Linked DNA regions of Piscinibacter sp. HJYY11. The protein of the gene in region 3 interacts with the protein of the main gene of each other region in a pairwise test. Links are inferred from orthologs where the notes say so. Each region holds a gene or a part of one and is shown on either strand. Other genes may lie near its edges.

Region 1 (2,920 bases), on a different replicon or contig from region 3:
CGGCCAAGGCGGCCGGTGCACAGGTGCTGTGCGTGCTGAACGCGTCGCCCTTCCACCTTGGCAAGGTGGCCGAGCGCGAAGAGCGCATGCGGCTGTGCGCACGAGACACTGGCATGCCGGTGCTCTATGCGCACCTGAGCGGCGGGCAGGACGAGGTCGTCTTCGATGGCGCGTCCTTTGCCCTCGATGCGACGGGGCAGGTTGGTGCACGGGCGCCGTTCTTCGAGGAGTCGCTGCTGGTGGTCGAGGTGAGTGCGAGCGAGGTGCGCGGCGCCGTCGCGCCGGTGCCCGAGATCGAGGCACAGGCCTGGGGCGCGCTCGTGACCGGCGTGCGCGACTACATCGGCAAGAACGGCTTCCCCGGGGTGCTGCTGGGCTTGAGCGGTGGCATCGACTCGGCGCTGGTGCTGGCGGTGGCCGTCGATGCGCTCGGCCCCGACAAGGTGCGCACGGTCATGATGCCGTCGCCCTACACGGCCGATATCTCCTGGATCGACGCGCGTGACATGGCCGAACGCCTGGGCGTGCGCTATGACGAGATCTCGATCGTGCCGATGTTCGAAAGCTTCCGGCAAAGCCTGGCCGCTGAATTTGCCGGCCTGAAGGAAGACACGACCGAAGAGAACATCCAGGCCCGCATCCGCGGCATCCTGCTGATGGCCCTGTCCAACAAGTTCGGCTCCATCGTGCTGACCACCGGCAACAAGAGCGAGATGGCGACCGGCTACTGCACGCTGTACGGCGACATGGCCGGCGGCTTCGCGGTGATCAAGGACGTGGCCAAGACCCTCGTGTACCGCCTTGCTGCCTGGCGCAACGCGCAGGGGCGCGAGATCATTCCAAAGCGAATCATCACGCGCCCGCCCTCGGCCGAGCTGCGCCCTGACCAGAAGGACCAGGACAGCCTGCCTCCCTACGAGGTGCTCGACGCCATCCTGCAGCGCTACATGGAAGAGGACCAGAGCATCGACGAGATCGTCGCGGCGGGCTTTTCTCCGGCCGACGTGGAGCGCGTCACTCGCCTCATCAAGATCAACGAGTACAAGCGCCGCCAGGCGCCGGTGGGCATCCGCATTACCCATCGAGCTTTTGGTAGGGATTGGCGCTATCCCATCACGTCGAAGTTCCGCGCTTAAACTACGTCCATCCTTTTGTTGCCTCGGAGTCCTCCATGAAACAGATCACCGCGATCGTGAAGCCCTTCAAGCTCGAAGAAGTGCGTGAAGCCCTCGCCGAGGTCGGCGTGACCGGTCTCACCGTGACCGAGGTCAAGGGCTTCGGCCGCCAGAAGGGCCACACCGAGCTGTACCGCGGCGCGGAATACGTCGTCGACTTCCTGCCCAAGGTGAAGGTCGAGGTGGTGGTGAAAGACGGCGATGTTGATCGATGCATCGAAGCCATCGTGAAGGCCGCCAAGACCGGCAAGATCGGTGACGGCAAGATCTTCGTCACCGCAGTGGAGCAGGTGGTGCGCATCCGCACCGGCGAGACGGACGAAGCCGCGGTCTGAACGCACTGGCTCCCCGCCGGAAAGAAGCCCGCTGCGAGCGGGCTTTTTCTTTTCAGATCTTTCGGTAGTCGTCGGGAGCCGTGGCCATCTTCGCATCGCGCGCCAGGCGCTCCAGCAGGTCGACGGCGTCGGCGGACGATTGCAGCAGCGGGCGTTGTGCCGCCGGTACGAACCCTTGGGCGACGCTCTGGTCGAGAAAAGCGAGCAACTGGTCGTAGTAGCCCTCGACATTGAGCAGGCCGACCGGCTTGTCGTGGTAGCCAAGCTGGCGCCAGGTCCACACCTCGAACAACTCCTCGAAGGTGCCGATGCCGCCGGGCAGGGCCAGAAAGGCATCGGCCCGTTCGGCCATCATCTGCTTGCGCTGGTGCATGGTGTCGACCACGTGCAGCTCGTGCAGGCCGGTGTGGCCGTGTTCGCGGTCCATCAGCGATTTCGGGATGACACCGACCACGCGGCCGCCGGCTGCCAGCACCGCGTTGGCGACGGCGCCCATGAGCCCGGCGTTGCCTCCGCCGTAGACAAGTTGCCATCCGCGTTCGCCGATCAGCGTGCCGACGTGGCGCGCTGCCGCCTCATAGCCGGGCTGGTGCCCGACCTTGGAGCCGCAGTAGACGCAGAGCGAGAAGGTGCTCACGGGAACTGGTGCCACAGGGCAGCTGCCCAGACGCTGCCGCACAGCACGAGCGAGAGGAACACGGCGGCGCTGGCCAGGTCCTTGGCGCGCTTGGAAAGGTCATGCCACTCGAACGACACGCGGTCGACGACGGCCTCGATGCCCGAATTCAAGAGCTCCACGATCATCACCAGCAGCACGCTGCCGGCCAGCAAGGCCACCTCGACCCAGCCGCGGCCGACCCAGAACGAGGCCGGGATCAGCACGAGGGCGAGCCACGTCTCCTGGCGGAAGGCGCTCTCCCCGCGGTAGGCCATCTTGAGGCCATCGAACGAATAACCCGTGGCGCGGATGATCCGGTCCAGGCCGGTGCGCCCCTTGAAGGAATTGCTCATGGGCGACGATTGTGCCCGGCAAGTTTGACGGTCTATGTCGTGGCGGGGCGCCGGGGGTCCGGCGTGGTGACGAGGCGTGTGCCGCACAGCGCGTCGTGCCAGAACTGGCGCTGCGGATGGAGCCGAGAGAGCAACGCGTAGACGACGATGCCGATGCCGACAGCCGTGAGCTCGGTGGTTGCAGACCAGTGGTTCAGTTTGGCCAGGAGATAGGCCGGTGCGATCCAGAGCGCGCAGGCAGCAAAGCGCAGGGCCGCGCGCGTGACGGTCAACGGGGCACCTGTCGCGGTGACGACCTTGATGCGCCAGGTCTGCATCGGCAAGGTCTGGCCGCGGCGCGTCCAGAACCACACGAAATAGAGGCCCCAGACGGCCACGCCGACGATCTGCATGATCACG
Region 2 (3,135 bases), on a different replicon or contig from region 3:
CGCGCCCCGCACCGGGCGCAACTCGCCCGACAAGGACAACTCGCCCGCGAACTCGTAGCGCCCCAGCAGCGCCGCATCGACCTGGCCGCTGGCGGCCAGGATGCCGAGCGCAATGGGAAGGTCGAAGCGGCCAGTTTCCTTCGGCAGGTCGGCGGGGGCTAGATTGACGGTGATGCGCTTGTTGAACGGAAACTCGAGTCCGCTGTTCTGCAGCGCGGCGCGCACCCGCTCCCGCGCCTCCTTCACTTCGGTGTCCGCGAGGCCCACCAAGGTGAAGCTCGGCAGCCCGTTGGCCAGATGGACCTCGACCGTGACCTCGGGCGCCGCCAGTCCGTCGAGCGCGCGGCTGTGAATCACCGCCAGTGACATGCATTTCTCCCTGCGTGGCGGCTGCGCCGCCTTGTTTTGATGCGGACGCATTGTCCGCAGGCACCAAGCGCCGGCCATCCCGCAAAGGTCGGATCTGCACCGCCATCGTGCCAAACCGACCCGCAGAACCGCTTTTGGCACCGAACTGGAGCGAAACAGAGAGGGCCAATCCGCTTTTGGGGCGAGACGCCCCAAAACGACCATGGCACAAAAGCTGCAAACCGTGGCTCCGCCCCCAAACCCACTCTGAACGCGGAGAACACTACATGCTCAAAAAGTCGTTGCTGGTTCTGGCCACCCTGGGCTCGGCTCTGCCTGCCGTTTCCTTTGCCCAAGACGCCAGCCCGCTCAGCTTCAACCTCGGCGCGGTCACCGACTACCGCTACCGCGGCATCTCCCAGACGCGTTTCGAGCCGGCCCTGCAGTTCGGCGCCGACCTGGCGCTGCCCGCCGGCTTCTACATCGGCACCTGGGGCTCGACCATCAAGTGGATCCGCGACTCGGGCGGTGACTCCACCGTCGAGATCGACGTCTACGCCGGCTGGAAGAAGGAAGTGGTGTCGGGCCTGACGCTCGACGTCGGCGTGCTGCAGTACATCTACCCGGACGCCGAGACCCCGGCCTGGAGCAGCGTCTACGACGATCCCAACACCACCGAGGTGTATGGCGCCGTCACCTACGGCCCGGCCACGCTGAAGTACTCGCACTCGACGAGCAACCTCTTCGGCAACCGCGACAGCAAGGGCAGCGGCTACCTCGACCTCAGCGCCACCTTCAGCCTGCCCGAGGGCTTCAGCCTGACCCCGCACGTCGGCTACCAGAAGGTCAAGGGCTACACCAGCACGCTCTCGTACACCGACTACTCGCTGACGCTCAGCAAGGACATCTCGGGCACCGTGGTGAGCCTCTCCTTCGTCGGCACCAACACCAAGACCGTCCCGGCCAACATCAACGGCCATGCCTACTACGACCCGAGTGGCGCCAACCTCGGCAAGGACGGCGTGTTCTTCGGCATCAAGCGAACCTTCTAACCCACCCGTAACCACTGGAGAGAACCATGAAGATGGTGACTGCCATCGTCAAGCCCTTCAAGCTTGACGAAGTGCGTGAAGCCCTCAGCGCCATCGGCGTGCAAGGCATCACGGTGACCGAAGTCAAGGGCTTCGGCCGTCAGAAAGGCCACACCGAGCTGTACCGCGGCGCGGAGTACGTGGTGGACTTTCTGCCCAAGGTGAAGATCGAGGCGGCCGTCGACGACGCGCTGATCGACCGCGTGATCGAAGCCATCGAGAACGCTGCACGCACCGGCAAGATCGGCGACGGGAAGATCTTTGTCTCGCCGCTGGAGCAAGTGGTGCGCATCCGCACCGGCGAGACGGGCAAGGACGCCCTCTGACGCACAAGACGAACGAGAGACAACCCACCATGAAGAAACTCATTGCAACCCTCGCCCTGGGCCTCGCGGTCCTGGGCTTCAGCGGGGCCGTGATGGCCCAGGCGGCTTCGGCCCCTGAGGCGGCTGCCTCGGCGGCAGCCGTCGCTGCACCTGCTGCGGCTTCGGCCGCCGAAGCCGCTTCGGCACCCGCCGCGGCGGCCCCCGTCGCCAACAAGGGCGACGTGGCCTGGATGATCGTCGCCACCCTGCTCGTCATCATGATGACGGTGCCCGGCCTCGCGCTGTTCTACGGCGGCCTGGTGCGCAGCAAGAACATGCTGTCGGTGCTGATGCAGGTGCTCGTCACCTTCTCGCTGATCGTCGTGCTGTGGTGCATCTACGGCTACAGCCTGGCGTTCACCGAAGGCAACGCGTACATCGGCGGCTTCGACCGGCTGTTCATGAAGGGGCTGTTCGACTCGAGCGCCGGCACCTTCGCGATGGCGGCCACCTTCAGCAAGGGCGTCTACATCCCCGAGCTGCTGTTCGCGGCCTTCCAGGCCACCTTCGCCGGCATCACCTGCTGCCTGATCATCGGCGCCTTCGCCGAGCGCATCAAGTTCAGCGCCGTGCTGCTGTTCATGGTGCTCTGGTTCACCTTCAGCTACGCACCGATCGCCCACATGGTCTGGTTCTGGATGGGCCCGGACGCCTACGCCAGCAAGGAAGTGGCTGACGCGATGACCGCCAAGGCCGGCCTGATCTGGCAGTGGGGCGCGCTCGACTTCGCCGGCGGCACCGTGGTGCACATCAACGCCGCCGTCGCCGGTCTGGTGGGTGCCTTCATGATCGGCAAGCGCGTGGGCTACGGCAAGGAAGCCTTCACCCCGCACTCGCTGACGCTGACCATGGTCGGTGCCTCGCTGCTGTGGGTGGGCTGGTTCGGCTTCAACGCCGGCTCCGCGCTCGAAGCAGGCAACAGCGCCGTGCTGGCCTTCATGAACACCTTCTCGGCCACGGCCGCGGCGGTGCTCGCCTGGTCGATCGGTGAAGCGCTGATGCGCGGCAAGGCCTCGATGCTGGGTGCCGCTTCCGGCGCCGTGGCTGGCCTGGTGGCCATCACCCCGGCTGCCGGCAACGTCGGCCTGATGGGCGCGATCGTGATCGGCTTCGTCGCCGGCTTCGCCTGCCTGTGGGGCGTCAACGGCCTGAAGAAGCTGCTCGGCGCGGATGACTCGCTCGACGTGTTCGGCGTGCACGGTGTCGGCGGCATCGTCGGCGCCATCCTGACCGGCGTGTTCAACACGCAGGCCCTGGGTGGCCCCGGCCTGGTCGGCGACTGGGTCACGGCCTCGGTCATCTCCAACCCGATCGGCACCCAGGTCTGGATC
Region 3 (3,146 bases):
TCCACCCGGGCGAAGCCGCCACGAAGGACCTCTACCACCTGCCGCCGGAGGAAGACGCGAAGGTGCCGACCGTCTGCCACAGCCTGGACCAGGCCCTCGAGTACCTCGACAAGGACCGCGCGTTCCTGACCAAGGGTGGCGTGTTCACCGATGCCTACATCGACGCTTACATCGAGCTGAAGATGCAGGAAGTGACCCGCTTCCGCATGGCCACGCACCCGGTCGAGTTCGACATGTACTACAGCCTCTGAACCTCCCCGGTTCCGATGGCTCGAAAGGGACGGCAGCCGCCGTCCCTTTTCTTTTGCCCTCGTTCTTTTGGTGCATCGGGAGACGGCAATCGGACACAATCGCAAGGCTTGTCCTGTCACCCTGCGCACGGGCGCTGGCGTTACAGGGCAGAGGTGACACATGACATCAGCGCGCTCCCGGTTCTCTTTTTCCCTGTTGACGGCCCTGGCGGCGGCGTCGCCCGCGTGGGCCCAGGGCGACAAGCCCGTCTACCGCTGCCCGGGCAACCCGCCGCTGTACACCGACGCGCTCTCTGCCAAGGAGGCCCGCGACAAGGGCTGCCGCACGCTCGAGGGCGCCCCCATCACTGTCATCCAGTCGCCCAAGCCGCGGCCGACCGCCGGTGCGCCGGTGCCGCCGGCGGCCAGCCGCGAAAAGGTCGACTCCGCCGAGCAGCGCAACCGCGATTCCGATGCCCGCCGCATCCTCGAAGCCGAACTCAAGCGCGAAGAGGAGCAGCTTGCCAGCTTGCGCAAGGACTTCAACAACGGCGAGCCCGAGCGCCGTGGCGATGAGCGCAACTACCAGAAGTACCTGGACCGCGTGGCCGAGATGAAGGCCGCCATCGCCCGCAAGGAAAACGACGTCGCGGCCCTGCGCCGCGAGCTCGGGAAGCAGCCTCCGCCCTCCGACGCTTCGCCGAAGCTGCAGTGAGCGCCGCGTCCACGACCACCCAGCCGGCGTTGACCCCGGCGCAGACCCGGGCCTACGAGGCCTTCGACCACCTCGCCACGATGGTCGCGGTGGTGCACCGCGAGGGCAGTTGCCTCTTTGCAAACGCCGCCTTCGAGCACGTGCTGGGCCTGTCACGGCGCAGCGTGCTGCGGGGCTCGCTTTTCGACTGGTTCGTCGACGCACAGATCGTGCGCGACACCGTCGACGCCGTGGCCCGCAACGATTTCGCCACCAGCCGCTTCGAGGCGCTGCTGCGCCGGCCGGCCTCGCTGCACAGCGAACCCCTGCCGGTGCACGTGATCGTCAACCAGATGGACCGGGGCGACCAGGTGCTGGTGGAACTGGTCGAGATCGAGCAGCAGACGCGCCAGGACCGCGAGGAGCGCGCCCTGGGCCAGGCGGCCGCCAATAAAGAGCTGATCCGCAACCTGGCGCACGAGATCAAGAACCCGCTCGGCGGCATCCGTGGCGCGGCGCAGCTGCTCGAGATGGAAGTCGAGTCGCGCGCGCTCACCGAATACACCCAGGTCATCATCCAGGAGGCCGACCGCCTGCAGGCGCTGGTCGACCGGCTGCTGGCTCCGCACCGCAAGCCCCACGTGGTGAGCGACGTCAACATCCACGAGGTGTGCGAGCGGGTGAGGGCGCTGATCCTGGCCGAATTCCCCCGCGGGCTCACGGTCCGCCGCGACTACGACACCTCCATCCCCGAATTCCGCGGCGACCGCGAGCAGCTGATCCAGGCCGTGCTCAACATCGCCCACAACGCCGCCCAGGCGCTCACCGAGCGCATCGCCCAGGGCGACGCCAGCATCACCTTGAGCACCCGCATCGCACGGCAGGTCACTCTCGGCAAGCAGCGCTATCGACTGGCACTGGACTTGCATATCGAGGACAACGGCCCGGGCATCCCCGAGTCGATCCGGGATCGCATCTTCTACCCCTTGGTATCAGGACGCGATGGCGGGTCGGGTCTGGGGCTCACACTCGCACAAACCTTCGTGCAGCAGCATCAAGGCGTGATCGAATGTGCGAGTGAGCCGGGTCAGACCATTTTCAAGATCGTGATACCGCTGCCGTAGCTTCACGCCTCGTCAGCGGCCACCAGAACAGGCAGGGCATGAAACCCATCTGGATCGTTGACGACGACCAATCCATCCGATTCGTGTTGGAGAAGGCGCTGGCGCGCGAAGAACTCGCGGTGCGCAGCTTCACCAACCCGCGCGACGTGCTCGCCGCACTCGAGGAAGACCAGCCCCAGGTGCTGGTGTCCGACATCCGCATGCCGGGCGGCTCGGGCATCGAGCTGCTCACCAAGGTCAAGGAGCGAGCGCCCGGCCTGCCCGTCATCATCATGACGGCCTACTCCGACCTCGACAGCGCCGTGAGCGCCTTCCAGGGCGGTGCCTTCGAATACCTGCCCAAGCCCTTCGACGTGCCCAAGGCGGTGGAGCTCATCCGCCGCGCGGTCGACGAGAGCATGCGCGAGGAAGTGCGTGACGAGCGCATGGCCGCGATGCCCGAGATGCTGGGCCAGGCGCCGGCGATGCAGGACGTCTTCCGCGCCATCGGCCGCCTGAGCCAGAGCGTCGTCACCGTGCTCATCACCGGCGAGTCGGGCTCGGGCAAGGAGCTCGTGGCCCACGCGCTGCACAAGCACAGCCCGCGCGCGAGCGGCCCGTTCGTCGCGATCAACACCGCGGCCATTCCGAAGGACCTGCTCGAGAGCGAACTCTTCGGCCACGAGCGCGGTGCCTTCACCGGCGCCCAGACCACGCGCCGCGGCCGCTTCGAGCAGGCCGACGGGGGCACGCTCTTCCTCGATGAAATCGGCGACATGCCGTTCGACCTCCAGACGCGTTTGTTGCGCGTGCTGAGCGACGGCCAGTTCTACCGCGTGGGTGGCCACAACCCGCTCAAGGCCAACGTGCGCGTGATCGCTGCCACCCACCAGAACCTCGAAGAACGGGTGAAGCTCGGCGCCTTCCGCGAAGACCTGTTCCACCGCCTCAACGTGATCCGCCTTCGCCTGCCTGCGCTGCGCGAGCGGCGCGAAGACGTGCCGGCCCTCGCGCGCTTCTTCCTGCAGAAGAGCGCGAAGGAGCTTGGCATCGAGGCCAAGCGCATCACCGATGCAGCGCTGAACCGGCTGATGCAGTTCGACTTCCCCGGCAACGTGC

Evidence for each region.
Region 1: the proteins of glnL (region 3) and JI745_RS03910 interact in binary tests that used the Escherichia coli proteins (3 or more experiments, as listed by UniProt). The link is inferred for Piscinibacter sp. HJYY11 from one-to-one orthologs.
Region 2: the proteins of glnL (region 3) and glnK interact in binary tests that used the Escherichia coli proteins (3 or more experiments, as listed by UniProt). The link is inferred for Piscinibacter sp. HJYY11 from one-to-one orthologs.

Annotation. Positions count from the first base shown.
Region 1 is NZ_JAERQZ010000001.1:864,642-867,561, reverse strand. Bases 73-2,840 are described here. They hold JI745_RS03910 (P-II family nitrogen regulator), read left to right. Parts: upstream 73-1,171; coding sequence 1,172-1,510; downstream 1,511-2,840. Other genes in these bases: JI745_RS03895 (RDD family protein), read right to left, coding at 2,554-2,840; JI745_RS03900 (diacylglycerol kinase), read right to left, coding at 2,144-2,521; JI745_RS03905 (TIGR00730 family Rossman fold protein), read right to left, coding at 1,563-2,147; JI745_RS03915 (NAD+ synthase), read left to right, coding at 73-1,136. Outside these bases: more of JI745_RS03915, read left to right, coding at 1-72; more of JI745_RS03895, read right to left, coding at 2,841-2,920. UniProt on the Escherichia coli protein: P-II indirectly controls the transcription of the glutamine synthetase gene (glnA). P-II prevents NR-II-catalyzed conversion of NR-I to NR-I-phosphate, the transcriptional activator of GlnA. When P-II is uridylylated to P-II-UMP, these events are reversed.
Region 2 is NZ_JAERQZ010000001.1:3,637,761-3,640,895, reverse strand. Bases 113-3,095 are described here. They hold glnK (P-II family nitrogen regulator), read left to right. Parts: upstream 113-1,426; coding sequence 1,427-1,765; downstream 1,766-3,095. Other genes in these bases: JI745_RS16915 (ammonium transporter), read left to right, coding at 1,795-3,095; JI745_RS16925 (TorF family putative porin), read left to right, coding at 636-1,400. Also shown: more of JI745_RS16915, read left to right, coding at 3,096-3,135. UniProt on the Escherichia coli protein: Involved in the regulation of nitrogen metabolism. Regulates the activity of its targets by protein-protein interaction in response to the nitrogen status of the cell.
Region 3 is NZ_JAERQZ010000002.1:129,449-132,594, forward strand. The notes cover bases 1-2,994. They hold glnL (nitrogen regulation protein NR(II)), read left to right. Parts: upstream 1-941; coding sequence 942-2,048; downstream 2,049-2,994. Other genes in these bases: glnA (type I glutamate--ammonia ligase), read left to right, coding at 1-251; JI745_RS24365 (hypothetical protein), read left to right, coding at 412-945; ntrC (nitrogen regulation protein NR(I)), read left to right, coding at 2,087-2,994. Also shown: more of ntrC, read left to right, coding at 2,995-3,146.